DNA from 4 places in the Streptomyces sp. NPDC006624 genome. Region 2 is predicted to be linked to each of the others. Evidence: riboswitches for the same ligand, from Rfam matches in the RefSeq annotation. Region 2 holds a riboswitch; each other region holds the start of a gene.

Region 1 (6,929 bases), on a different contig from region 2:
CGAACGGGCCGTGGTCGGCGCCGATCTGCCGGAAGCCGTCGAAGTAGCCGGTGTCTCCGCTGTGGTAGATCCGGTGCTCCTCACCGGCGACGACCCAGGAGGCCCACAGGGTGTGCTGGGTGTTGCGCAGGCCGCGGCCGCAGAAGTGGCGGGCCGGGGTGGCGGTGAGGGTGAGGCCGCCGATCTCCGTGGACTCGTGCCAGTCCAGTTCGCGCAGCCGGCTCGCGGCCACGCCCCAGTGCTCCAGGTGCGCGCCCACGCCGAGCGGCACGGCGAACAGGGTGTCCGTGCCGGCCAGCGCCTTGATGCTGGGCAGGTCCAGGTGGTCGTAGTGGTCGTGCGAGATGACCACCACGTCGACCGGGCCGAGCGCGGCCAGCGGCGCGGGCACCGGGTGCAGCCGCTTCGGTCCGGCGAAGGAGAACGGGGAGCAGCGCCGCCCCCACACCGGGTCGAACAGCACCCGCCGGCCGTCGATCTCGGCGAGCACGCTGGAGTGCCCCGTCCACGTCAGCCGCAGACCGGTGGCCGGGGGCCGGGCGAGGTCGGCCAGGGTGGAGGCGTACACCGGCACCGCGCCCTTCGGGGAGCGGCGGGGCCGGGTGTCCTTGTCGAAGAAGGCCTTCGCGAAGTCCAGGGTCGAGCCCGAGGGCCGGGTCCGGGCGGGGCCGCCGGGGTTCTGGAAGACCCCGTCCTTGAAGTGGGGCGATCTGCGGATGCGCGCCATGCGCTCCCCGCGCGGGTCCGCGCCGAACGCTTCGGGGCGCAGTGCGCGCAGCCCGGAGCTCAGGGGACGGAAGCCTGCCACGGTACCTCCAGGTGGAGTCGGTCAGGTTTTCCATTATGGTCCGTCTCTTCGGCAACCCCCGGGCGCAGGGGCCCCACCGGGCACGATACTGATCGGCGATTCAGCAACCCACCGAAGGAGCCCTCCATGGCCGGCCCTCTGCTGTCCCTCACCTGGACCGACCACGTCACCGGACGGCAGGGCCACCTGGTCGTCGACCGGCTGGTGCGCGGCGTCGCCAGCGGCGGTCTGCGGATGCGCCCCGGCTGCACCCTGGAGGAGGTGACCGGCCTGGCGCGCGGCATGACGATGAAGGAGGCCCTGCACTACGACCCGGCCGCGCGCTACGTCCCGCTCGGCGGCGCCAAGGGCGGCATCGACTGCGATCCGCGGGACCCGGAGGCGTACCCGCTGCTGGTGCGCTACCTGCGCGCCATGCGGCCGTACCTCGAGAGCTGCTGGACGACGGGTGAGGACCTCGGGCTCTCCCAGGACCTGATCGACCGGGCCGCCGCCGAGGCGGGACTGGTCTCCTCGATCCAGGCCGTGTATCCGCTGCTGGACGACGAGGCCGAGGCCCGGCGACGGCTCGCGGACGCCTTCGCCGTCGAGGTGGACGGCATCGGGCTGGACGAGCTGGCCGGCGGCTGCGGCGTCGCCGAGGCGGCGCTCACCGCGCTGGACCGGGCCGGGGTGCCGTACGCGGGGACCCGGGTCGCCCTCCAGGGGTTCGGCACCATGGGCGGGGCGAGCGCGCGGTTCCTCGCGCGCGCGGGACTCACGGTCGTGGCGGTCGCCGACCTCAAGGGCACGATCGCCAACCCGGCGGGCCTCGACGTCGAGGCGCTGCTCGCCGCCCGGGACCCGCACGGCATCGTCGACCGCTGCGCGTTGCGCCCCGGCGACCTCGAACTGCCCGGCGACGCCTGGCTGTCGGCGGACGCGGAGGTGCTGGTGCCGGCGGCGGTGTCGTACGCGATCGACACCGGGAACCAGGAGCGGATCACCGCCCGTTGGGTGGTGGAGGCGGCGAACATGCCGGTACTGCCGGAGGCGGAGCCGCTGCTGGCCGCCCGGGGCGTGACCGTGCTGCCGGACGTCGTGGTCAACTCCGGTACGAACGCCTGGTGGTGGTGGACCCTGTTCGGGGACATCGGGGCCGACGCCGAGGAGGCGTTCACCCACACGCGCCGCTCCATGCGGGCTCTGGTCGGGCGGATGCTGGCCCGCGCGGAGGCCGACGGGACGACCCCGCGGGCCGCCGCGCACGCGATCGCCGCGGACCGGCTCCCGGTGATGGCGGAACGCTTCGGCTGGTACCGCTGAGGCAGCGCCGCCGCGGCGGCGGATCCGCGCGCCGGCCGGCCGCGGGGGCGTGGGTAGGGTGACGGCGTGACGAGAGTCCGGTTGAGCGTGGCGGAGCGGCGTGGGGAACTGCTGCGGGCCGCCGTCGAGCAGATCGAGGCCCGGGGTGTGGCGGCGGTGCGCATCGCCGACGTGGCCTCGGCGCTCGGGGTGAGCAACGCGCTGGTGCTGTACCACTTCTCCACGAAGGAGCAGCTGGTCGCCGCCGCGTTCCGGCACGCGGCCGAGGCCGACCTCGCGCGGCTGCGCAAACTGCTCGGCCGCCGCACGTCGGCGCTGCGCCGGCTGCGGTCGGCCGTCCGGTGGTACGCCCCGACCGGTCAGGCCAAGGGCTGGCGGCTGTGGATCGAGGGCTGGGCGGTCGCCCTGCGCGAGCCCGCCCTGCGGGAGGTCGCCGAGGACCTCGACCGGCGGTGGAAGGCGGCTCTCGCCGAGGTCATCGCGGAGGGCGTGGCGGCCGGCGAGTTCCCCTGCCCGGACCCCCGGGCCGCGGCCCTTCGCCTCACGGCCTTCCTCGACGGCCTGGCCGTTCAGCTGACGTCCTATCCGGGCTCACTGCCCCGGGCCCGGGCCCAGCAGTGGGCGGAGGAGGCCCTGACCCGCGAACTGGGCGCGACGCCCGCCCACCGGTGAGCGACCCGGCGTACCGCTGAGGGACGGCGGCAGGGGCTGCCGACCGCCCCTGGCGCCATGCGGGCCTGGGGCGGGCGGGCCCCGACTTCTCATCTACGCACGGCACGTGGCCGACAGCGAGACATACCGCGCCGCTGCCCCGGCGGCACGAGGGCAGCGGATCGCGGATCGCCCTCACCGGGACGCGCCCACGGCACGGCACCCCCAACTGCCGCTTCGCACACGGGACGTGGCCGACAGGCGCGTCCGCCCTCAGCCATGAGCGCGTCCACTCCCCGTCAGCCGGTGTGGCGCCTCCCACCGGAACCGCCACGGACCACCGCCCCATCAAGCCGTCGCCGCTACGCCACCGCCGCGATCCGCGACCGGATGTCGTCCGGGGACAGCGCGCCCTTCGCGGTCACGTGGTCGCCCGACGACTCCCCGCGCAACCGCCGCCCGATCCACGGCACCAGGAACTGCCGAGCCCAGTGCACATCGTCGCGCCGGACCTCGAGGGTGCCGCGCGGCGGGAGCGGGGGCCACTCCTGCTCGGGGTCGGCCGGTACCTCGATGCCGAGCACCTGGCCCGCGCGGAGCGCGACCCGGGTGTGCCCCTCCGGCGACAGGTGCAGCCGGTCCGCGTCCCACGCCCTGCGGTCCCGCACACTGCGCAGGGACCACAGGTCGAGCACCGGGCAGCCGTACCGGTCGGCGATGGCACGGACGTGCCCGTTGTAGGTGGCGATCTTGCCGCGCAGATGCTTCAGCACGGGCATGCCGCGCGTGTCGAACCCGGTCGTCACCATGACCGTGCCGGCCGCGGCGGCGAGCGGGGCGAGGGCCCGCTCGAAGCGCTCGGCCAGCTCGTCCGGATCGGTGCCGGGACGGAGGATGTCGTTGCCCCCGGCGCAGAACGAGACGAGGTCCGGAGCCATCTGGATGGCCCGCGGCACCTGGTCCGCCACGATCTGGTCGAGGAGCTTCCCGCGCACGGCGAGGTTCGTGTACCGGAAGTCGCCTTCGGGCCGGCGGTCGGCGAGCAGGACGGCGAACCGGTCGGCCCAGCCGACGAACGCCCCGTCGGGGCCGGGGTCACCGACGCCCTCGGTGAAGCTGTCCCCCACCGCCACGTACGACCCGATCACTACTCTGCTGTCACTCTTCGAATCGTCTGCCACAGCCGTTCATGATTCACCCTCGAATGTGACCTACGCGACCGTAGGAAGGGGTTGACGGGCGGTGAGATAAGCCACTTCCCAAGTGTTCGCCAATTCCGGAATAGGCGGCCCGACGGGGGCGTTGGCGGGCGAGCCGAAGGCCGGACCCGGGGATCGGGGTCCGGCCTTCGGTGTGCGTGTCAGGCAGGTGGTCGTGCGGTCGGTCAGCCGATGGAGACGCCGTGCGAGCGCAGGAAGGCGACCGGGTCCACGTCCGAGCCGTAGTCCGGCGTGGTGCGGATCTCGAAGTGCAGGTGCGGCCCGGTGACGTTGCCGGTCGCACCGGACAGGCCGACCTGCTGCCCGGCGGTCACGGCCTGGCCGGCCGAGACGGAGAGCTGGGACAGGTGGGCGTACTGGGCGTAGCTGCCGTCGGCGAGCCTGAGGACGACCTGGTTGCCGTACGCGCCGCCCCACCCGGCGGAGACGACCGTGCCCGCGCCGACGGCCTTCAGGGAGGTGCCGGTCGGGACGACGAAGTCGACACCGGTGTGGTAGCCGCTGGACCACATGCTGCCGGACATGCGGTACGGGGTGCCGACGGTGGCACCGTCCACCGGGGCGCTGTACCCGCTGGCGCTGGTCTCGGCGGCCGGCTTCGCGGCGGGCTTGGCGGCGGCCGGCTTCGCGGCGGTGCCGGCCTTGGAGGAGGACTCGGCGGCGGAGGACTTCTTCGCCTGCTTCTCGGCCGACGCCTTCGGCGCGGACGACTCGGCCTTCGGCGCGGACGCCGCCTTCTTGCCGAGGGACAGCTTCAGACCCGGGTGGATGAGCGACGGGTCGTCGCCGACGGCGTCGCGGTTGTCCGAGTAGAGCTTCTTCCAGCCGCCGCTGACGTTCTGGTCGTCGGCGATCTTCGCCAGGTAGTCCCCGGCCTTCACGGTGTACGTGCGGGTGGTGGCGGCCTTTTCGGCGCCCTGCTTCCCGGCGGCCGGAGCGGACTGGACGGCCTTTTCCGGAGCCGACTGCGGGGTGGCAGCGTGGGCGCCGGCGGCACCCATGAGCGGAAGGGCGAGAGCGGCGCCGCCGGTTCCGGCGACGGCGATGGAGCGGGTGAAACGCTGGGTTTTCGGACGGCGGTGCTTACCCTTCGCGGGCATGGCGAATTCCTCTCCGGCGCCTGCGAGGTGAGCTGTCGGGTGCGGGCTGGAGATGCCCGGCCGCGCCGAGGCGTGGCTTAACCCCAAGCCGTTCCGGGAACCGGAACAGGCGTCGTACCTGTGGGTCCCCCGCTCCTGCCGTACACGGGTCAGTGTGTGCGGGCTCCGGGCGGCGGCAGGATTAGGCGTCCGTCCGGATTGGTGTGGAACGTAAGCGACCAAGACGCAACCGGACAAGCTTGCGGTTGCCCGTGACGGCGTTTTCCTTGACGCGCCGCCACATTTCCCGTCACCGAGCGTGGATTACGGATCTCCGGTTTCCCTCAATAGCCCTGATTGACGCCGCAATTACGTGCACATGGCGACGACACATCGTCACGAATATGACGATGGTCACGCACCCTGTCCACAACCCCTTTACGAACGGGGCACGTTATGGCGAAGCGCCCTAAGCACCCCATTCGGACAGAACGACTACTTCCGCTTAAGGCGGACGACCGCGGCGTCGAGGTCCCCGCGCAGCCCGACCCGCAAACCGTGATGCAGCAGGACACCTCCTCGGTGCACTTCGCCCGTTTCGGGGCATTCGTACGTCGCCGCCGGGTCGAGCCCGCGCAGCCGGAGTGCCGGGACGGGCTCGCCGTAGCGCTGCGCCTGGAGCCAGGCGAGGACGACCGCCTCGTCGCCGAGGACGTACTGCACGGCACTGAGGCCGCCCTCCGGAGGCCGCAGCCGGTAGAGGTCCCCGCGCTGCACCACGGGGCGGATCTCCTTGTAGAGCCGCACCCACCCGCCCGCCTCGGCGAGCTCCTCCCGGGTCCACCGGGTGAGATCGCCGCCGATCCCCAGCACACCGGCCATGGCGCTGACGAACCGGAAGCGCAGGGAGCTGGACCGGTGGTTGAGCATGGCGTTCGGGCTGTCGGTGACCCAGGCGGCCATCACGCGCGCGGGGTGGATCTGGCTGAAGCCGTGCTGGATGGCGAGCCGGTCCAGCGGGTCGGTGTTGTCCGAGGTCCACACCTGGTCCGTGCGGCTCAGCACACCGAGGTCGACGCGCCCTCCGCCGCCCGAGCAGGACTCGAAGGCCACGCCCGGGTGCGCGGCCCGCAGCCGGTCGAGCAGGGCGTACAGGGCGCGCACGTGGTCGACCCACAGTCGCTGCGGGTAGGGGTCGTCCGGCCAGCCGGCGTCGGTGAAGCAGCGGTTGAAGTCCCATTTGACGTAGTCGATCGGGGCGCTGGACAGCAGCCCGTCGAGCCGCTCCCAGAGGTACTCCCGGACGTCCTCGCGGGCGAGGTTCAGCACCAGCTGATTGCGGAACTCCGTCCGCTTTCGTCCCGGTTGGTACTGCACCCAGTCCGGGTGGGCGCGGTACAGCTCGCTGTCCGGGTTGACCATCTCGGGCTCGACCCAGATCCCGAACCGCATACCGAGGCCGTGCACGTGGCGGGCGAGCGGCCCGAGCCCGCCGGGGAAGCGGTCCGGGTTGGGCGTCCAGTCGCCGAGCCCGGCCCGGTCACCGGTGCGCGCCCCGAACCAGCCGTCGTCGACCACGAACAGCTCGACCCCCAGGGCGGCGGCCCGCTCGGCCAGCGCCCGCTGCTGCTCCTCGGAGATGTCGAAGCCGGTGGCCTCCCAGGAGTTGAACAGCACCGGCCGGTCGCGGCCGGCGTCCGGGACGACGTGGTCGCGCTGATAGGCGTGCCAGGCGCGGCTCGCCCCGCCGAAGCCGCCGTCGCTCCAGAGCCCGGCGAAGACGGGTGTGGTGTACGCCTCCCCCGGGCCGAGCGTCAGCAGGCCCGAGTCGTCGTGTCCGGCGCCGCCGGTGATCTGCACGCGCGC
Region 2 (6,929 bases):
CTCGCGCAGCGGGACCGTCTCCTCGGCGAGGTCCAGGGCGGCCTCGATGTCGGCCCGCATCGCGGCGATCTGCTCCTCGGAGGGCGGGTCGCCCACCACCCCGTCGCGGACCAGGTGCCGCTCGGTCATGCGGACGCAGCCGACGTCCACCGAGCGCGCCGCGCGCACCCGGTCGTCGCCGACGACGAACTCGGTCGAGCCGCCGCCGATGTCCACCACCAGGTAGGGCCTGGGCAGGTGGTCCCGCCCCGCCAGTTCCCTGGTCGCGCCGGTGAAGGAGAACTCGGCCTCCTGGTCCCCGGTGATCACCTCCGGCTCGACGCCCAGGATGTCCAGCACCCCGCGCACGAACTCGTCGCGGTTCTCGGCGTCCCGGGAGGCGGAGGTCGCCACGAACCGCAGCCGCTCCGCCCCGTGCTCCTTGACGACCGCGGCGTACTCGCGGCACGCCGCGAAGGTCCGCTCGAGCGCCTCCGGGGCGAGCCGGCCGGTGCGGTCGACGCCCTGTCCGAGCCGCACGATCGTCATGCGGCGGTCCAGGTCGACCAGCTCGCCGGTCGCCGGGTCGGCGTCGGCGACCAGCAGCCGGATGGAGTTCGTACCGCAGTCCACGGCGGCGACACGGGTCACTGGGCGTCCTCCTCGGCGGCCGTCACGCACGGGCCCTTGCGCCACCACTCGGGCAGCATCGCGATCGCCTCGTCCCCGAGCGGGTTCACCCCCGGCCCGGCGGCCAGCGAGTGCGCCACCAGCACGTGCAGGCACTTCACCCGGTCCGGCATGCCGCCCGCGCTCGGGAAGCCCTTCAGCTCCTCGATCTCGTCACGGCGCCGGACGTAGTCCTCGTGCGCCGCCCGGTACGCCGCCGCCAGCTCCGGGTCCGAGGCGAGCCGCTCGGTCATCTCCTTCATCACGCCGTTCGCCTCCAGCGTGCCGATCGCGGAGTTCGCCTTCGGGCACGTCAGGTAGTACAGCGTGGGGAACGGCGTCCCGTCCGGCAGCCGCGGGGCCGTCTCGACGACGTCCGGCTGCCCGCACGGGCACCGGTGCGCGATCGCGCGCAGACCGCGCGGCGGCCGGCCGAGCTGCTGCTTGAAGGCCTCGACGTCGGCCTCGCTGGGCTCGGTGCGCGGGGTGGTCGGCGGGGGCGTTTCCATGACTGTCTTCAGGTGTCCTTCTCTGGGGTCACTGTGACGGGGCGGAGGCGTCGGACTTGTCGACTCCGTCCCAGACGTTCGCGTACCAGGGGCGGTCGGCCGCCCCGAGGTAGGTGCGCGACTGCCGCGCCGCGTGCGGGTCGACGACGATGAAGCCCGTCTCCCCCGGCATGACGTAGTGCAGCCGCTGCCGGATCTGCTGCTCGGCGTAGGCGTCGTCCTGCCAGCGCGCCTTCATGTCGCGCAGCCGTTCGACGCGCTGGCGGGCCTGCTGCTGCTCGCGCTGCAGGTCCTCGATCTCGGCGCGCTGGGAGACGTACTGCCGCATCGGATAGGCCAGGGCCACGATCAGCGAGCACATCACCAGGGCCAGCAGGGCGGCCCGGCCGGTCAGCCGGGAGCGGCGGGCCTGCCGCTTGGTCTGGGAGCGGTAGACCCGGGCCGCGGTCTGCTCACCGAGCAGCCGGATCCTGGTCGCGGTGGAGAACCGGTCCCGGTCCTTCACTGCCATCTCGCCGCCTCCGCTCCGCCGTCATACGCGCGTACGTCCCCGGACACGGTACGGGACCGGGTACGGGGACGTACGTACGACGCTGCCTCGAACGGGTCGGGCCTTTTGCGGTCAGCCCTTGAAGCGCGGGAACGCGCTGCGGCCGGCGTACACCGCGGCGTCGTCGAGGATCTCCTCGATGCGCAGCAGCTGGTTGTACTTGGCGACGCGCTCGGAGCGGGCCGGGGCGCCGGTCTTGATCTGGCCGCAGTTGGTGGCGACGGCCAGGTCGGCGATGGTGACGTCCTCGGTCTCGCCGGAGCGGTGGGACATCATGCACTTGAAGCCGTTGCGCTGGGCCAGCTCCACGGCGTCCAGGGTCTCGGTGAGCGAGCCGATCTGGTTCACCTTCACGAGCAGCGCGTTGGCGGCGCCCTCCTCGATGCCGCGGGCGAGGCGCTCGGGGTTGGTGACGAACAGGTCGTCGCCGACGAGCTGGACCTTGTCACCGAGCTTGTCGGTGATGGTCTTCCAGCCGTCCCAGTCGTCCTCGAACAGCGGGTCCTCGATGGAGACGAGCGGGTACGCGTCGACGAGCTCCGCGTAGTACTCGGTCATCTCGGCCGCCGAGCGCTCCTTGCCCTCGAAGGTGTAGACGCCGTCCTTGTAGAACTCGGAGGCGGCCACGTCGAGCGCCAGGGCGATCTGCTCGCCGGGGGTGTAGCCGGCTTCCTTGATCGCCTCGAGGATGAGGTCGAGGGCCTCGCGGTTGGAGCCCAGGTTCGGGGCGAAGCCGCCCTCGTCGCCGAGGCCGGTGGCCAGGCCCTTGCTCTTCAGGACCTTCTTCAGCGTGTGGTAGACCTCGGCGCCCCAGCGCAGCGCCTCGGAGAAGGACTCCGCGCCGATCGGGGCGATCATGAACTCCTGGATGTCCACGTTGGAGTCGGCGTGCGAGCCGCCGTTCAGGATGTTCATCATCGGCACCGGCAGCAGGTGCGCGTTCGGGCCGCCCAGGTAGCGGAACAGCGGCAGGTCGCTGGCCTCGGAGGCGGCGTGGGCCACGGCGAGCGAGACGCCGAGGATGGCGTTGGCGCCGAGGGAGCCCTTGTTGTCGGTGGCGTCCAGGTCGAACATGGCCTGGTCGATCAGGCGCTGCTCGGTGGCGTCGTAGCCGACCAGCTCCGGGCCGATCTGCTCGATGACCGCGAGGACGGCCTTCTCCACACCCTTGCCGAGGTAACGGTTCGAGTCGCCGTCGCGGAGCTCGATGGCCTCGAAGGCGCCCGTCGAGGCGCCGGACGGGACGGCGGCACGACCCGTGCTGCCGTCGTCGAGGCCGACCTCGACCTCGACCGTGGGGTTGCCTCGGGAGTCCAGGATTTCCCGGGCTACGACGACGTCGATGGACGGCACGAGCATCTCCTTCTTGATGTGACGCGGGTACGCGGGCCGCTCGGGCCCTGCGCGGTGCGGGCCGCGGTGGCTCGCGACATGAGCCTAACCGGCTCGCGGCGATCGGCCACCGGGTCGCCCACCCCATGGACAGAACCGAGAGTAAATTGTTTCCGAACGGAACAAAGCCGGTTGCCGAAAAACCCCGCCCCGGCGCGTACGGGGGATGACGCGCCGGGGCGGGGAGCCGGCCCTGGGCGGGCCGCTGCCTACTTCAGGTGCAGCTGCTGGCCCGGGTAGATGAGGTTGGCGTCCTGGACGATGTCCTTGTTCAGCTCGAAGAGCTTCTCCCAGCCGCCCTTGACCTTCTCGTCGGCCGCGATCGAGCTCAGGGTGTCGCCCTTGACGACCTTGTACTCGCCGTCGCCCTTCTCGACCTTCTTGCCGGTCGGGGTGGTGACGGTCTTCTTCGCGGCCGGACGCTCCTCGGAGCGGGAGGCCGGCTGCTCCTGGCTCGAGCGGGTCTCGGTGCTCTGCTGGCTCTGGCTCTGGCTCTGGCTCTGCGAGGAGCTGCCGGAGTCGGTGGAGCCGCCGCCGGTGTAGCCGGCGCTCGACAGGCCCTTGCCGCAGACCGGCCAGGCGCCCTTGCCCTGGCCCGCGAGGACCTTCTCCGCGATCTCGATCTGCTGGGCCTTGGTGGCCTGGTCGGCGGTGGAGGCGTACTTGGTGCCGCCGTAGCCGGCCCAGGTGGAGGCGGAGAACTGCAGACCGCCGTAGTAGCCGTTGCCGGTGTTGATGGACCAGTTGCCGCCGGACTCGCACTGGGCGACGGCGTCCCACTCGGAGGCGGTGGCGGCGGAGGCGTTGCCGGCCGCCATCAGCGGGGCGGCGACGGCGGCACCGGCCACACCGGCGACGGCGATGGCACGGGTGGCCTTGGACGGACGGCGGTGCTTGCCCTTGCTGGAAAACAGCATGGATGGATCCCCTCACCGACGCCTGCGAGGTGAGCTGTCGGGTTCGGGCCGGTTGAGTTGCCCGGCCGCGTCCCTGACGGGACGCGGCTTCACCCCTAGCCCTTCCGGCGCAACAAGCCGGTCGGGCACCTACCTTGGGTCCCCCGCTCCTGCCTACGGCGCTTGACGCGACGACTGTTCCCGTGCGGCCGCTGGCAGGATTCGGCGTTGCGGCAGCCGGGGCCCGCGATGGCGAGCGGTCACGACCGTAGACACGCGATCCACCGATTTTCAAAGACGATCAGGGCTTCTGAGATCTATCTCTCACCGGCCCCATACGGGACATTAGCCGCGAAACATGACGTGAACTCGCGCCGTTTCGGGGTGACTTCCGCCCCCGTATCCGCACTGCCCGAACGGCTACTCGCCGTCCGCTTCGCCCTCTGTCGTGAGCGTCTGACCGGGGCGGATGAGGTTCGGGTCGGCGCCGACGGTCTCCCTGTTGCCGGTGTAGAGCGCACGCCATCCGCCGCTCAGGTCAAGGGAGTCGGCGATGGACCAGAGGGTGTCGCCGGAGCGCACGGTGTAGGAGCCGTCGGCCGCGTCGCGGGAGGCGCCGTCGCCGCGCGAGGCGTGGCGGCCCGACGACTCGTCCGTACGGCCGTCCGCCGGCTCGGTGTTCTCGTCGGCGCTGGGGCCGCGGTGGCGGCCGGAGCCGGTACCGGCGGGCGCCGAAGAGCCCTCGGGCGCCTGCGCGTTGGCGGACTCGTCACCGCCGGAGCCGGCCGGCGCGGATCCCTCGCCCTGGGTCTGCTCCCCCTGCGGCGCGGACTCGGCCACACCGGACGACTTGTCGGACTTGGCGCTTTCGCCGCTTTCGTCACCCTGGTCCGGAGAGGCCGACTCCACGTCAGACGACGGTGACGACGAGGGAGTCGGCGAAGGGGACGACTCGGACGTTTCCAGCAAACCGGGCGCATCCGTGGATGCGGACGACTCGGAGGAACCGGAGGAACCGGAGTCGTCGGCCGAACCGGAGCCCTTGCCCTGCTCGAGGCCGGAGAGCAGCCCGCAGGTGCGCCACGCGCCGACCCCCTGGTCGGCGAGGATTCTCTCGGCCACGGATATCTGCTGGGAGCGGCTGGCCAGGTCGGCGCTGGCGGCGTAGTCGAGGCCGCCGTGCTTCTCCCAGTCCTCCTGGGAGATGGCGAGGCCGCCGTAGTAGCCGTTGCCGCTGTTCTGGCTCCAGGCGCCGCCGGTCTCGCAGTCCGCGACCCGGTCCCAGGCCGTGCCGTCTGCCGCGCTGGCGCCGGAGGCTCCGAGGAGCGGGATCGCGATGGCGGAGCCGGTCACTCCGGCCGCGACGAGGAGAGCCGGAGCCTGGCGGGGGCGACGGTGCCGACCGTTCCCGGAGAGCATGCGGAGACCTTTCGGAGACAGCAGTGATCGACGCGGATCGAGTGCTCGGCCCGCGTTGATGGGTGAACGTATCGGCAGACGATCACTTGTCACAAGTTCATGCCGCGCAGATCACGTGAAGATCACAGAGTTGAGGTTTCGTCACGTTCCCGGCCGTGTCGTGGTGACGGGTGCGAACTCCACCGGCAGGGTGCGCAGCCCGCGCATGATGAGACCGCCGCGCCATCTCAGCTCGGCCGGGTCCACCGCGAGGCGGAGGTCGGGCAGGCGGGTGAGGAGCGTGGCGAGGGCGGTGCGGCCCTCCAGGCGGGCGAGCGGGGCGCCCAGGCAGTAGTGGATGCCGTGGCCGTAGCCGAGGTGCTGGTTGTCGCGGCGGGAGAGGTCGAGCACGTCCGGGTCGGCGAACCGCTCCGGGTCCCGGTCGGCGGCGGCCAGGACGACCAGGACGGGGTCGCCCGCCTCGATGCGCTGCCCGCCGAGGGTGAGCGGCTCGGTGGCGAAACGCCAGGTGGCGAGCTCGACGGGGCCGTCGAACCGCAGGAGTTCCTCGACGCCCGTCTCCAGGAGGGCGGTCTCGCGCGCGGCGAGGGACCGCTGCAGGCGGGTGCGCTGCCCGGGGTGGGTGAGCAGGGCGTAGGTGCCGTTGCCGATCAGGTTCACGGTCGTCTCGAAACCGGCGAACAGCAGGATGAAGGCCATCGCCGCGGCCTCGTTCTCGGTGAGGTGCTCGCCGTGGTCGGAGGCGCGGATGAGGCCGGAGATGAGGTCCTCGCCCGGACCGGGCTCATCGGGGAGCGCCTCGCGCTTGCGGTGGATGAGGTCGGCGAGGTAGCCGCGCATCTTCTTCACCGAGCGGGCGACACCTCCCCGCGGCCCGCCCTGGTGACGGATCATCATGCCCGCCCAGTCCCGGAAGTCGTCCTGGTCCTCGCGGGGGACGCCGAGCAGGTCGCAGATGGCGTAGATGGGCAGCGGGAAGGCGAAGTCGTGGATCAGGTCGGCGGAGCCCTGCCCGGCGAAGGCGTCGATGAGCCCGTCCGTCAGCTCCTGCACCCGCGGCGCGAACTCGGCGACCCGGCGGGGCGTGAACGCCTTGGCCACCAGCCGCCGCAGCCGCGTGTGGTCGGGCGGGTCGATGTTCAGCAGGTGCGTCATCAGCTCGGCCTTGCGCTCCCCGGGGATCCCGGTCCTGCCCTTGGCGTGCGCGGGCTCGTCGTGGTGCGCGGGGTTCTTAGAGAGCCGGTGGTCGGCGAGGGTCTGCTTGGCGTCGGCGTACCGCGTGACCAGCCAGGCCTCCACCCCGCTGGGCAGCCGCGTCCGGTGGACGGGGCTGTGCTCGCGGAGCCAGGCGTAGGCGGGGTAGGGGTTGCTCGCGAACTCCCACGTGAACAGCTCGGGAGCGGGCGTGCTGGGCTGGGGCTGGTCGGTCACTCCCCGACCGTATCCGGCTCCCCGCCGCCGCCCGGTGGGGGTCCGCCCGTCTCCGCCTGCCTGATCGCGTCCCGGTACGCCCGG
Region 3 (6,929 bases), on a different contig from region 2:
ATCGCGCGCTCCGGCAACTCCGGCAACTCCACCGGCCCGCACCTGCACTTCGAGGTGCGCCCGGCCGGCGGCTCGGCCATCGACCCGCTCTCGTGGCTGCGCAGCCACGGCGTCGACCCGACGTAGCGTCCCCGCAGCCCCCGCCGGCCCGGCCGGCGGGGGCCGGGTCAGCGGGTCAGAGCTTCTCCACCGGTGCGTACCGCAGCAGCAGCCGCTTGGGCTTGGCGTCGCCGAAGTCGATCGTCGCCTCGGCGTTCCCGCCCGTGCCCTTCACCGCGACGACGGTGCCGAGCCCGAACTGGTCGTGGGTGACGCGGTCCCCGACGGCCAGTGACACCACCGGCTTCTCGGAGGTCCGGCGCGTGGCGAACCCGGACGCGCCCGACGCCGAGGAGCGCGAGCGGGACGAGGACAGCGAGGCGGCCACGGCGGAGACCGGGCCGGAGGACGCGGGCGAGGTCGCTCCGGTCCGCTTCCACTCCACGTGGGCCGGCGGGATCTCCTCCAGGAAGCGGGAGGGCGGGTTGTACGACGGCTGGCCCCAGGCGCTGCGCAGGGTGGACCGGGTCAGGTACAGCCGCTCACGCGCGCGGGTGATGCCGACGTAGGCCAGGCGCCGCTCCTCCTCCAGCTCCTTGGTCTGGCCGAGGGCGCGCATGTGCGGGAAGACGCCGTCCTCCATGCCGGTCAGGAAGACGACCGGGAACTCCAGGCCCTTGGCGGTGTGCAGGGTCATCAGCGTGATGACGCCGTCGCCGTCCTCCTCGTCGGGGATCTGGTCGGAGTCGGCGACCAGCGCCACCTGCTCGAGGAAGTCGGCCAGGGTGCCGGGCGTCTCCGTGCCCTCGCCGCGCTCCTGCTCGAACTCCATGGCGACGGCGGCGAGTTCCTGGAGGTTCTCGATGCGGGTCTCGTCCTGCGGGTCGGTGGAGGCCTGCAGTTCGGCGAGGTAGCCGGTGCGCTCCAGGACGGCCTCCACGACGGTGGCCGGTCCGGCGCCGGACTCGACGATCGTGCGCAGGTCCTCCATCAGCGTGTTGAACCGCCTGACGGCGTTGGTGGAGCGCGCGGCCATGCCGTACGCCTCGTCGACGCGCTTGAGCGCCTGCGGGAAGCTGATCTTCTCGCGCTGGGCGAGGGCGTCGATCATCGCCTCGGCGCGGTCGCCGATGCCCCGCTTGGGGACGTTGAGGATCCGGCGCAGCGGCACCGAGTCCTCGGGGTTGGCCAGGACGCGCAGGTAGGCCAGGACGTCCCGGACCTCCTTGCGCTCGTAGAAGCGGACGCCGCCGACGACCTTGTAGGGCAGGCCGACGCGGATGAAGACCTCTTCGAAGACACGGGACTGGGCGTTGGTGCGGTAGAAGACCGCGACGTCGCCCGCCTTGGCCTCGCCGGCGTCCGTGAGGCGGTCTATCTCGTCGGCGACGAACTGCGCCTCGTCGTGCTCGGTGTCGGCCACGTAGCCGGTGATCCGCGCGCCCGTGCCCGCGTTGGTCCACAGGTTCTTGGGGCGGCGGGACTCGTTGCGCTCGATGACCGCGTTGGCGGCGCTGAGGATGGTCTGCGTGGAGCGGTAGTTCTGCTCCAGCAGGATCGTCGTCGCGTCCGGGTAGTCCTCCTCGAACTGGAGGATGTTGCGGATCGTCGCGCCGCGGAAGGCGTAGATCGACTGGTCGGCGTCACCCACGACGCACAGCTCGGCGGGCGGGACGTCGTCCGGGCCGGGCGGGACGTCGACGGGGTGCTCGGCGGTGCCGACCAGCTCGCGCACGAGGGCGTACTGGGCGTGGTTGGTGTCCTGGTACTCGTCGACCAGGACGTGCCGGAAGCGGCGGCGGTAGTGCTCGGCGACGTCCGGGAAGGCGCGGAGCAGGTTGACCGTCGTCATGATCAGGTCGTCGAAGTCGAGGGCGTTCGCCTCGCGCAGCCGCGACTGGTACAGGGCGTAGGCCTGGGCGAGGGTCTTCTCGAAACCGTCCGTGGCCTGGGCGGCGAAGTCCTCCTCGTCGATCAGCTCGTTCTTCAGGTTGCTGATCTTGGCGCTGAAGGACTTCGGCGGGAAGCGCTTGGGGTCCAGGTCCAGGTCGCGGCAGACCAGGGCCATCAGGCGCTTGGAGTCGGCGGCGTCGTAGATCGAGAAGGAGGACGTGAAGCCGAGCCTCTTGCTCTCGCGGCGCAGGATGCGCACGCACGCGCTGTGGAACGTCATGACCCACATGGCGTTCGCCCGGGGGCCGACGAGCTGCTCGACGCGCTCCTTCATCTCGCCGGCGGCCTTGTTGGTGAAGGTGATCGCGAGGATCTGGCCCGGGTGCACGTCCCGCTCGGCGAGCAGGTGGGCGATGCGGTGCGTGAGCACCCGGGTCTTGCCGGAGCCGGCACCGGCCACGATGAGCAGGGGGGAGCCGGAGTGGACGACGGCGGCGCGCTGGTTGTCGTTCAGCCCCTCCAGGAGCGCGGCGGTGTCCACCACCGGGCGCGGTGCGCCGTCGCGGTAGTGGGTGTCGCGGTCCGGCGGCACGTCGAACTTCCCGCCGAACAGATCGTCCGGGATCGGCTCCGGAACGTGATCGTCCTCGGGTGGCGGCGGGGGCTCGTCCGCAGGGCCCCGCTGGGCCTGGAGGCTCGCCAGGAAGTGGTCGTCAAAGAGGCTGCTCATCGCTCTCCGAGTCTAGGACGCCCCACCGACAACCGGCCGCCACCCCGGAGAATCACCGGAAGCGCCCTCCTGTCACGCCCGGGATCCGCAGGATCACAGCGTGCGACAGCCACCCGATTTCGGGACGACTCCGGATCAACCTCCCGCGATCCCTCACTCCCGGCGGCACCCCGGAACAAGGTCACGAAAATGTATCGGGCATATCACCCATCAACCTTCACAGGGGCCACACGAGTTGGCTACCGTGCGACCGGGCCGTACGACCTCCACCGGCGAACCTCGCCGGGCCGCGCGGCCTCCGCCGAGTCCGGTGTGCCGCAGCGGCAGCCGGAGCCGGGGACCCACCGAGACCTTGGGGTGAATCGGCCCGACCCTCCGGGGAGGGCCGTAGGGCAACCCTTCCGAACCACCCGCCCGAACCCGACAGCTAACCCGGTAGGCGGAACATGGAAGGAGTCGCCTCCCTTGGCGTCGCACCGCAAGTCGCGTCCTACGGGTTCGCGCGTGGCAGGCATACGGACCCCCGCCCTGGCAACGGCGGCCCTCACCTCCGTGGCCCTGCTCTCCCAGTCGGCCAACGCCGCCCCCGAGGCCGACGACAGACCCAGCCTCGAGGAAGTCGAGAAGAAGGTCGACGACCTGTACCGCCAGGCGGAGTCGGCGACCGACAAGTACAACGCGGCCAAGGAGAAGACCGCGAAGCAGCGCAAGCGCGTCGACACCCTCCTCGACGACGTCGCCCAGCGCACCCAGAAGCTCAACGAGGCGCGTGAGGAGCTCGGTTCCTTCGCCGCCGCCCAGTACCGCACCGGCGCCGCCGCCCCGGACACCGCCACGTTCCTGCTCGCGGACACCCCGCAGGACTACTTCGACCAGACCCAGCTGATGGACCGGATGACCGGCCGTCAGAAGGTCGCCGTCGACGACTTCGTCACCCAGCAGTCCGAGACGATGAAGAAGCGCCAGGAGGCCACCGAGAGCCTCCGGACGCTCACCGAGTCGCAGGGCGACCTGAAGACGGCCAAGGCCACCGTCCAGCGCAAGCTCGCCGACGCGCGGGAGCTGATGTCGAGGCTGACCGCCGAGGAGAAGGCGCGGCTCGCGGCGATCGAGAAGGAGAAGCAGGAGGAGGCCGCCCGCAAGGCCGCCGAGCTGGCCCGGCAGCAGGCCGCGCAGCAGCAGGCGCAGGAGGAGGCCGCCCGGCAGCAGGAGAGCGATACCTCCACCACGGCCCCGGAGTCCGGCTCGTCCACGTCCCCGTCCGCTCCGACGGCCCCGGCCGACTCCTCGTACGCCACCAAGGCCGAGAAGGCGCTCGCCTTCGCCCGCGCCCAGATCGGCAAGCCGTACGTGTGGGGTGCCGTCGGCCCCGGCTCCTACGACTGCTCCGGCCTCACCCAGGCCGCCTGGAAGGCCGCGGGAGTGACCCTCCCGCGCACCACGTACGACCAGGTCGACGCCGGCACCACGGTCCCGCTCTCCCAGGCGCTCCCCGGTGACCTGGTGTTCTTCTACGACGACCTCAGCCACGTCGGGATCTACATCGGCAACGGCATGATGATCCACGCCCCGAAGCCCGGCACCTACGTGCGCGAGGAGTCGATCTACTACGACGGCGAGTCGTCGATCCACAGCGTGGTGCGGCCGGCCTGACCGGCCCGGGATGTTTTCGAGGGGCACGCGCGCGTGCCCCTCTCCCATTGCGGGCGGCGCTCTCTAGCATCGGCGCTATGCCCGGCCCCTCCCCGTCTGCCACGTTGTGGGCGATCCACGCGCTGACGACCGGCACCTTGTCGGTCGGCCTCGACTCGGCGGGGTACGAGGTCCTCTCCCGCATCGTCCTCGCCCTGGCCTGCGCGAGCTGGCTGGCAGCGGTCGCTCGCGCCGTACTGCGGCCGCCGCGGGCGTGGCGCGAGGAGGCCGCTGCGGCGCTCACCTTCACGGCGGCGACCGCAATGGTGGGCACCGGCTTCTGTGCCGCGGGCTGGCCGCGGTCGGCGGCGGCGCTGCTGGCGCTCGCCGCGCTGCTCTGGACCGGGCTGCTCTGGGTCGGGCTGCTCGGCGTGCGGACCCCGGACCGTCAGGGGTCGGTGTTCCTGCGCTGTGTGGCCACCCAGGGGCTCGCCGTGCTCGGCGCCGCCCTGGCCGCCGCGGAGCGGGCCGCCTGGCTCGCGCACACGGCCCTGGTGCTGTTCTGGCTGGGGCTCGTGCTGTACGTCGTCGCCCTGTTCCGCTTCCGGCCCCGGCAGATGACCGAGGACGCCGGGGACCACTGGCTCGCGGCCGGCGGACTCGGTGTCTCGGCGCTGGCCGGGGCGCTGCTCCTCGGCGCCGACAGCGGCGGCTTCTACCTGTGGAACGACGACAACCGCGCGGTCCTCACCAGGGTCGCCGTCGCGCTGCTGGTGCTCACCCTGGTCTGCTGCGTCGTCCTGCTCACCGCCGAGCTGATGTGGCCCCGGCACCGTTACGACGTGTCCCGCTGGGCGACCGTCTTCGTGGTGGCCGTGACGGCCGCGGCCGCCCTGGCGATCGCGGCCGCCCTCGACGTCCCCTGGCTCGACGGCGCGGGTCGGGCGCTGCTGTGGGTCGCGGTGGCCGTCTGGCTCGGCTGCGCCGCCTGGGCGCTCGCCTCGGCCCGGGCCGGCGCCGGCTCCGGGCGGGTCAGGTCCAGAGCACGGCGATGAAGAGGTTCGCCGTGGTCAGCGCCCCGACCAGGCCGAAGAGGCCCTTGTCCACCTTCTCGTCGTCGCGCTTCACGTAGACCAGGCCGAGGATCACGATCAGCAGGGCCAGCTTCACGCCGATCTTGATGTTGTTCACGGACTGGTCGTCGGCCTGGTTGAGCCCGACCAGGATCACGCCCGTGACCAGCATCGTCAGCGCGCCGTGCAGCATCGCGGGGGTGTAGCGGGCGGTGCCGTCGCCCATCGCCTTCATCTGGGTGAGGAAGCCGCCCAGGAGCGCGGCGATGCCGACGATGTGGAGACCGACGAAGAGGTGGATGAGTACGTCCATGAGGCCGGAGCCTAATGAGGGCCCCGGGACCCGTCGGCACCGGCCTGGTGATGCATATATGCGCCCCATAGCACCCGTTCAAGGTCATTCGCCCATGATTCGGCGCATCGATCATCACGCTGAGTCAACATGTCGGGCCCGCGACGGGATCACGTTCGCATACGGTCACCGACGGTCCTCCGGGGACAGTTCCGCACACCCGCCACCGGCCCGCCACGGCGAGGCCTAGCGTCCCACCAGGTGACCGGCTCCCCACCGCCGCCCGGGCCAGGGGCGGCAGCCGGGCGCCACCGCCGAGAAGGTCCGGCGGCGGACCGCTCCCCCTGTGCGCGCCGCCGCCGGACACGCAGGCCGCCCGTCCCGCTCCCCACGGCGGCCGTCCGCACCCCACCGGCGGGCGAGGAAAGGACGTGGACCCCTGGTGGCATCGCACCGCAAGCCCCGACGACGCCCCACGGCCGGTGGCACGGCGCGGACGGCCGCCACCATCGCCCTCGCCAGCGCGGCGACCGCGACGGGCCTGGACGGGACCGGGCACGCCGAACCGCAGCCCACCCCCGGGCAGGTCAAGGCCGAGGTGGACCGGCTGTACCGGGAGGCGGAGGTCGCCACCGAGAAGTACAACGGCGCGCGGGAGAAGGCACGGGAGGCCGCACAGCGGCTGAGGGACCTGCAGGACCAGGCGGCGCGCAAGCAGGAGCGCCTCGACACGGCCCGCGACGCCCTGGGCTCGGCCGCCGCCGCCCACTACCGCAGCGGCGGCCTCGACCCCGCGGTCCAGCTCGTGCTGTCCGACGACCCCGACCGGTACCTGCGCAACGCCGCGTTCGCCGAGCGGGCCGGCGACCGGCAGCACTGGGCCGTCGCGGGCGTACGCAAGCGGCTGCGCGAGATCGAGCAACTGCGCGGCGCCGCCCACGTCGAGCTGACGTCGCTGAAGTCGTGGCGGACGGAGCTGAAAACGCACAAGAGCACGATCACCGGCAAGCTCGGCTCGGCACGCCGGCTGCTCTCCCGGCTCACCGCGGAGGAACGCGCCCGGCTCGGCGCGGCACCCCGCGCCGCCCGCTCCACCGGCGCCCGGGACGGCCTCGCGGCGCCCGGGCCCGCGACGTCCCAGGCGCCCGACTCCCGGGCGGCCGCCGCCGTCTCCTACGCCTACCGGAAGCTCGGCAGCCCATATGTCTGGGGCGCGACCGGCCCGGACGCCTTCGACTGCTCGGGCCTGGTCCAGGCCGCGTACCGCTCC
Region 4 (6,929 bases), on a different contig from region 2:
ACAACGTGCCCTACGGCACCGCCTTCGAGAAGCTGACCGCCCTCGCCTACCCCGAGGGCCACCCCTACCACCACACCCCCATCGGTTCCATGGCCGACCTGGACGCGGCGACCCTGGAGGACGCCCGCGCCTTCTTCCGCACCTACTACGCGCCGAACAACGCGGTGCTCTCCGTGGTCGGCGACATCGACCCCGAGCAGACGCTGGCCTGGATCGAGAAGTACTTCGGTTCCATCCCCGGCCACGACGGCAAGCCCGCCCCGCGTGACGGCTCGCTGCCGGAGACCCTCGGCGAGCAGCTGCGCGAGGTCGTCGAGGAGGACGTCCCGGCGCGCGCCCTGATGGCCGCCTACCGGCTGCCGCACGACGGCACGCGCGCGTGCGACGCGGCCGACCTGGCCCTCACCGTCCTCGGCGGCGGCGAGTCCTCCCGCCTCTACAACCGCCTGGTGCGCCGCGACCGCACGGCCGTGGCGGCGGGCTTCGGCCTGCTGCGGCTCGCCGGGGCGCCCTCCCTGGGCTGGCTGGACGTGAAGACGTCCGGTGACGTGGAGGTGCCGGTCATCGAGGCCGCGATCGACGAGGAGCTCGCCCGGTTCGCCGAGGAGGGCCCCACGGCCGAGGAGATGGAGCGCGCCCAGGCCCAGTTGGAGCGCGAGTGGCTGGACCGGCTGGGCACGGTCGCCGGCCGCGCCGACGAACTGTGCCGGTACGCCGTGCTGTTCGGTGACCCGCAGCTCGCCCTGACCGCCGTCCAGCGCGTCCTGGAGGTCACGGCGGAGGAGGTCCAGGAGGTCGCCAAGGCCCGCCTGCGGCCCGACAACCGCGCGGTGCTGGTCTACGAGCCCGTCGCCGACGAGGACGCCACCGACGAGGACACCGCTGCCGCGGCCGGAGACGAGAACGAGGAGGCGGCCAAGTGACCGAGCTCGCCGCGATGGACTTCCACCCCCAGCCCCAGGCGGGCGACGCCAGGCCCTGGGCCTTTCCCGCCCCCGAGCGCGGCACGCTCGGCAACGGCCTGACCGTCCTGCGCTGCCACCGCCCCGGCCAGCAGGTCGTCGCCGTCGAGGTGCTGCTCGACGCGCCCCTGGACGCCGAGCCGGCCGGCCTGGACGGCGTGGCCACGATCATGGCCCGGGCCTTCTCCGAGGGCACCGACAAGCACTCCGCCGAGGAGTTCGCCGCCGAGCTGGAGCGCGCCGGCGCCACGCTCGACGCACACGCCGACCACCCCGGTGTCCGGCTCAGCCTGGAGGTGCCGGCGTCCCGGCTGGCCAAGGGGCTCGGGCTGATCGCCGACGCCCTCAGGGCGCCCGCGTTCGCGGACAGCGAGGTCGAGCGGCTGGTCCGCAACCGCCTCGACGAGATCCCCCACGAGCTGGCCAACCCCTCGCGCCGCGCCGCCAAGGAGCTCTCCAAGGAGCTGTTCCCGGCGGACTCGCGCATGTCGAGGCCCCGGCAGGGCACCGAGGAGACGGTCGCCGCGATCGACTCCGCGGCCGTACGCGGCTTCTACGAGAAGCACGTCCGCCCCGCCACCGCCACGGCCGTGGTCGTCGGCGACCTCACCGGCATCGACCTCGACGCCCTGCTCGGCGACACGCTGGGCGCCTGGACCGGCTCGCAGGCCGAACCGCGGCCGGTGCCGCCGGTGACCGCCGACGACACCGGCCGGGTCGTCATCGTGGACCGCCCGGGCGCCGTGCAGACGCAGCTGCTCATCGGCCGCATCGGCCCGGACCGGCACGACCGCGTCTGGCCCGCGCAGGTGCTCGGCACGTACTGTCTCGGCGGCACCCTCACCTCCCGTCTGGACCGCGTCCTGCGCGAGGAGAAGGGCTACACCTACGGCGTGCGCGCGTTCGCCCAGGTCCTGAGGTCCGCCCCGGACGGCACCGGTGCCTCCATGCTGGCCATCAGCGGTTCGGTGGACACGCCCAACACCGGTCCCGCGCTGCAGGACCTGTGGACGGTGCTGCGCACGCTCGCCGCGCAGGGCCTGACCGACGCGGAGCGGGACGTCGCCGTGCAGAACCTGGTCGGCGTGGCGCCGCTGAAGTACGAGACGGCGGCGGCCGTCGCCTCGACGCTGGCCGACCAGGTCGAGCAGCACCTGCCCGACGACTACCAGGCCACGCTGTACCGGCAGCTCGCCGCGACCGGCACCGTGGAGGCCACCGCGGCGGCCGTCAGCGCGTTCCCGGTGGACCGGCTGGTGACCGTCCTCGTCGGTGACGCGGCGCAGATCAAGGGCCCGGTGGAGGCTCTCGGCATCGGCGAAGTCTCGGTGGTCGCCGCCGAGTAGCGGCACACGCGCGCGGGAGCCCTGGTTGTCTTCTAAGGCGCCAGGGCTCCTTTATGCCCGAATTGGTACGGAGGTTGCCTGTCTGCCCTGTGGGATGCGCTACAAAAGCCGGGATCCGTTTGGGAATTGAAAGTGCCCCCGCTTAGCGTCGTCCGGGCTGTTCGTCAGGCAGTGCGCCGCACCCGCGGCACCGGACAGTCATCGCCGAGTCCCCGTACGGCGCGAGCCAGGGGAGCCGGGGACCCACCAGTAGTCCCTGGGGTGAATCGGACGCCCGCGCGAGTCGCGAGGGGGTCCGTAGGAGACCTTCCTGCTCCGAACCCGTCAGCTAACCCGGTAGGCGAGAGGGAAGGAAAGGACCAGCCACTACATGGCGTTCACCCGCGCCACCGGGAAGCACCGTCGGCCCAGCCGGATGCAGCGTGGCACCGCCCGCGCCGCGGGCGTCGCGGCCCTCGCGACCACCGGCGTCATCGGCACCGTGGCCGCTCCGGCCGCCTTCGCCGCCGACCCCGCTCCCGAGCAGACCGGTCTCACCCCCGTGGTCACCATGGGCGACACCGTCGCCCAGCAGATCGACGCCCAGGCCGTCGCCCAGAAGCAGGCGGCCGAGGAGGCCGCCGCCAAGAAGAGGGCCGAGGAGGCCGCCCGCAAGCAGGCCGCCGAGATGGCCCGCAAGGCCAAGGAGGCCGCGGAGGAGGCCCGCGAGGCCAAGGAACGCGCCGCCCGCGAGGCCGAGCGCAAGCGCCTCAACACCTTCGTCTCCCCGATCGCCGGCTCGTACGTCTCCACCGGCTACCGGACCAGCAGCGGCCTGTGGTCCTCCGGCAGCCACACCGGCGTCGACTTCCACGCCGCCACCGGCACCTCCGTCCAGTCCGTCGGCATGGGCACCGTCGTCGAGGCGGGCTGGGGCGGTTCCTACGGCAACCAGGTCGTGATCAAGATGAACGACGGCACGTACACCCAGTACGGCCACCTGTCGTCCATCGGCGTCTCCGTGGGGCAGAAGGTCACCCCCGGCCAGCAGATCGGGCTGTCCGGCGCCACCGGCAACGTGACCGGCCCGCACCTGCACTTCGAGGCCCGCACGAGCCCCGAGTACGGCTCGGACATGGACCCCGTCGCCTACCTCCGCTCGCACGGCGTGAAGATCTGACCCACCCCGCCCCGCGTCCGAAGGCCCCGGCTCGTCGAGCCGGGGCCTTTCGGTGTTTCCGGTGACCACCGCCCGAACCGGCGCCCCGGATGAACGGGGTGTTCCCGGTCCGGACCGCCGGCGGTTGTCCAAAAAATATCCATGATTTCCGGCCCGCCGTCGGAAATTCCGGCTCATTGCAATAGAGTCACGGAACACGCGTCACGCGTCGGCGTTTCACGGGGATTAAGCGGAGGTCGGTCATGCGCATTCCCGCGCACTCGGTGTGCACGGCCATCCGGGACGACATCGTCGCGGGTGTCCACGAACGCGGCAGCCGGCTCACCGAGGAACTCCTCGCGCGCCGCTACGGCGTCTCACGGGTCCCCGTCCGGGAGGCGCTGCGCACCCTGGAGGCGGAGGGCTTCGTGGTGACCCGGCGGCACGCGGGCGCGTGCGTCGCCGAACCCACCGAGCAGGAGGCGGCCGACCTGCTGGAGATGCGCATGCTGCTGGAGCCGCTCGGCGCCGCCCGGGCCGCCCAGCGCCGCACCGAGGCCCACCTGAAGGTCCTGCGCGGCCTGGTCCGGCTGGGGCAGGAGCGCGCCCGCCGGGGCGGCAGCGAGGACCTGCGCTCCCTGGGCGGCTGGTTCCACGAGACGCTCGCGCAGGCCTGCGGCAGCCCGGCGCTCACCTCGACGCTCACCCAGATCCGCCACAAGATCGCCTGGATGTACGCCGTCGACGCGCCGGCCAGCCCGGTGGAGGCCTGGACCGAGCACGGCGCGATCGTCGACGCGGTGGCGCGCGGGGACAGCGAACGCGCGCGGGCGGTCACGGCGCTGCACACCGAGCGCGAGACGGCCGCGCACCGTCTGCGGTTCGGCTCCGCCGGGGAGCGCGCCGAGCGTGTGAGGAACTCGCAACATCCCGTAAACACGACGGGCCTGCGGCATTAACACACGAGCCGTATACAAAGAGCGGGGAATTCGCGGGGGCTATTTCTGCTGCCCGCGGGAAATATCCGCAGGCGTCTTCGCGGCCTCGTTCGCGGCCATGTCCGCGAACCGGAAATGCGCGAAACGCGAAGGGCTCGCCCGGCGAATGCGGACGAGCCCTTCAGGATGCGCCGGGTGTGGCGCGGGGAATTGCTCAGACGGTCTCGGGAAGCTCTTCGAGACCCTCGGAGACCAGCTTGGCCAGCCGGTCCAGAGCGGCGTCGGCGCCCTCGGCGTCGGAGGCGAGGACGATCTCCTCACCGCCCTGGGCGCCCAGGCCCAGGACGGCCAGCATGGAGGCCGCGTTGACGGGCTTGCCGTCAGCCTTGGCGATCGTCACCGGGACGCCTGCGGCCGTGGCGGCTCGGACGAAGATGGAGGCGGGGCGGGCATGGAGGCCCTCGGCCCAGCCGACGTTGACGCGGCGCTCAGCCATGTGTTGCTGCCCTTCGGTGTTCAGGGTTGTCTAGACCAGTTTCCCATATCGTGAAGCTGCGCCGGGAGCGGTCCCCGAAGGACCGCCCCGGGGTGCCGCCGGGTCGCGGCCTCGACCCGGCTGACGCCCTCCACAGACTGCCTCGCGCCGTTGTCAGGCGCTAGCCGTACTCTGGGGCCCATGCAGACCTCGCCGGACCGGCACGAGTATCCCGCCCACTGGGAAGCCGACGTGGTGCTGCGCGACGGAGGCACCGCGCGCATCCGGCCCATCACCGTTGATGACGCCGAGCGTCTCGTCAGCTTCTACGAGCAGGTCTCCGACGAGTCGAAGTACTACCGCTTCTTCGCGCCGTACCCTCGCCTGTCCGCCAAGGACGTCCACCGCTTCACGCACCACGACTTTGTGGACCGGGTGGGACTCGCGGCCACGGTCGGCGGCGAGTTCATCGCCACCGTACGCTACGACCGGATCGGCGCCGACGGAACGCCCGCGTCCGCACCCGCCGACGAGGCCGAGGTCGCCTTCCTGGTGCAGGACGCCCACCAGGGCCGAGGCGTCGCCTCCGCCCTGCTGGAGCACATCGCCGCCGTCGCCCGCGAGCGCGGCATCCGCCGCTTCGCCGCCGAGGTGCTGCCCGCCAACACCAAGATGATCAAGGTCTTCACGGACGCCGGCTACACCCAGAAGCGCAGCTTCGAGGACGGCGTCGTCCGCCTGGAGTTCGACCTCGAACCCACCGACCGCTCCCTCGCCGTGCAGTACGCGCGCGAACACCGTGCCGAGGCGCGCTCCGTGCAGCGGCTGCTCGCGCCCGGCTCGGTCGCCGTCATCGGCGCCGGGCGCACCCCGGGCGGCGTGGGCCGCAGCGTCCTGGGCAACATCCGGGACGCCGGCTTCACCGGCCGCCTGTACGCCGTGAACAGGGCCCTGCCCGAGGGGCAGAAGGAGCTCGACGGGGTGCCCGCCCACCGTTCGGTGCGGGACATCGACGGCCCCGTCGACCTCGCCGTCGTCGCCGTGCCGGCCGAACAGGTCCTCGACGTCGTCACCGAGTGCGGCGAACACGGCGTGCAGGGCCTCGTCGTGGTCTCCGCCGGGTACGCCGAGACCGGCGGCATCGAAGGCCGGGACCGCCAGCGCGCCCTGGTGCGGCACGCGCGCACGTACGGCATGCGCATCATCGGCCCGAACGCCTTCGGCATCATCAACACCTCCCCGCGGGTCCGCCTCAACGCCTCCCTCGCCCCGGAGACCCCCCGGCCGGGCCGGATCGGCCTGTTCGCCCAGTCCGGCGCCATCGGCATCGCCCTGCTGTCCCGGCTGCACCGGCGCGGCGGCGGCGTCACGGGCGTGACCGGCGTCTCGACGTTCGTCTCCTCGGGCAACCGGGCCGACGTCTCCGGCAACGACGTCCTGCAGTACTGGTACGAGGACCCCGACACCGATGTCGTGCTCATGTACCTGGAGTCCATCGGCAACCCCCGCAAGTTCACCCGCCTCGCCCGCCGCACCGCCGCCGCGAAGCCCCTGGTCGTCGTCCAGGGCGCCCGGCACGGAGCGGCCCCGCAGGGGCACGCCGTCCGGGCGACCCGGCTGCCGCACGCGACCGTCTCGGCCCTGCTGCGCCAGGCCGGCGTCATCCGGGTCGACACCATCACCGACCTGGTGGACGCGGGCCTGCTCCTCGCGCGCCAGCCCCTCCCCGCCGGGCCGCGGGTGGCGATCCTCGGCAACTCCGAGTCGCTCGGCCTGCTCACGTACGACGCGTGCCTCGCCGAGGGCCTGCGCCCGCACCCCCCGCAGGACCTGACCACGGCCGCCTCCGCCGCCGACTTCCACGCGGCCCTGTCCCGCGCGCTGGCCGACGACCGGTGCGACGCGGTGGTCGTCACCGCCATCCCGGCGGTGGGGGAGGGCTCGGTCGGGGACGCGGCCCTCGCCGAGGCCCTGCGCTCGGCCGCGGCCGCCGCCCCGGCCAAACCGGTCCTGGTCGTGCACGTGGAGCTGGGCGGCCTCGCCGAGGCCCTGTCCGCGGCGGCGAGCACG

Evidence for each region. A riboswitch is a leader RNA that binds a small molecule or an ion and turns the genes downstream of it on or off. The one in region 2 is predicted to bind cyclic di-AMP.
Region 1: it holds a riboswitch for cyclic di-AMP, as region 2 does, so the genes downstream of both, ABZY20_RS06685 (peptidoglycan DD-metalloendopeptidase family protein) here and ABZY20_RS33200 (transglycosylase family protein) in region 2, are expected to answer to the same signal.
Region 3: it holds a riboswitch for cyclic di-AMP, as region 2 does, so the genes downstream of both, ABZY20_RS36750 (NlpC/P60 family protein) here and ABZY20_RS33200 (transglycosylase family protein) in region 2, are expected to answer to the same signal.
Region 4: it holds a riboswitch for cyclic di-AMP, as region 2 does, so the genes downstream of both, ABZY20_RS22695 (M23 family metallopeptidase) here and ABZY20_RS33200 (transglycosylase family protein) in region 2, are expected to answer to the same signal.

Annotation. Positions count from the first base shown of each region.
Region 1 covers NZ_JBEXOM010000003.1:54,277-61,205, reverse strand. The annotation lists gene ABZY20_RS06705 (MBL fold metallo-hydrolase) at 1-808, opposite strand, end outside; gene ABZY20_RS06700 (Glu/Leu/Phe/Val dehydrogenase dimerization domain-containing protein) at 935-2,113, shown strand; gene ABZY20_RS06695 (TetR/AcrR family transcriptional regulator) at 2,180-2,785, shown strand; gene ABZY20_RS06690 (SGNH/GDSL hydrolase family protein) at 3,127-3,912, opposite strand; gene ABZY20_RS06685 (peptidoglycan DD-metalloendopeptidase family protein) at 4,149-5,084, opposite strand; cyclic di-AMP (ydaO/yuaA leader) riboswitch at 5,089-5,249, opposite strand; gene ABZY20_RS06680 (alpha-galactosidase) at 5,559-6,929, opposite strand, start outside.
Region 2 covers NZ_JBEXOM010000027.1:8,915-15,843, reverse strand. The annotation lists gene ABZY20_RS33220 (Ppx/GppA phosphatase family protein) at 1-630, opposite strand, end outside; gene ABZY20_RS33215 (DUF501 domain-containing protein) at 627-1,157, opposite strand; gene ABZY20_RS33210 (septum formation initiator family protein) at 1,186-1,668, opposite strand; gene eno (phosphopyruvate hydratase) at 1,780-3,060, opposite strand; gene ABZY20_RS33200 (transglycosylase family protein) at 3,309-4,016, opposite strand; cyclic di-AMP (ydaO/yuaA leader) riboswitch at 4,021-4,187, opposite strand; gene ABZY20_RS33195 (transglycosylase family protein) at 4,416-5,414, opposite strand; gene ABZY20_RS33190 (cytochrome P450) at 5,556-6,845, opposite strand; gene ABZY20_RS33185 (nucleoside triphosphate pyrophosphohydrolase) at 6,842-6,929, opposite strand, start outside.
Region 3 covers NZ_JBEXOM010000041.1:5,221-12,149, forward strand. The annotation lists gene ABZY20_RS36740 (M23 family metallopeptidase) at 1-126, shown strand, start outside; gene pcrA (DNA helicase PcrA) at 176-2,662, opposite strand; cyclic di-AMP (ydaO/yuaA leader) riboswitch at 2,952-3,119, shown strand; gene ABZY20_RS36750 (NlpC/P60 family protein) at 3,128-4,315, shown strand; gene ABZY20_RS36755 (hypothetical protein) at 4,393-5,349, shown strand; gene ABZY20_RS36760 (hypothetical protein) at 5,327-5,680, opposite strand; gene ABZY20_RS36765 (C40 family peptidase) at 6,102-6,929, shown strand, end outside.
Region 4 covers NZ_JBEXOM010000012.1:107,212-114,140, reverse strand. The annotation lists gene ABZY20_RS22705 (pitrilysin family protein) at 1-923, shown strand, start outside; gene ABZY20_RS22700 (pitrilysin family protein) at 920-2,308, shown strand; cyclic di-AMP (ydaO/yuaA leader) riboswitch at 2,501-2,666, shown strand; gene ABZY20_RS22695 (M23 family metallopeptidase) at 2,679-3,467, shown strand; gene ABZY20_RS22690 (GntR family transcriptional regulator) at 3,710-4,405, shown strand; gene ABZY20_RS22685 (HPr family phosphocarrier protein) at 4,599-4,880, opposite strand; gene ABZY20_RS22680 (GNAT family N-acetyltransferase) at 5,061-6,929, shown strand, end outside.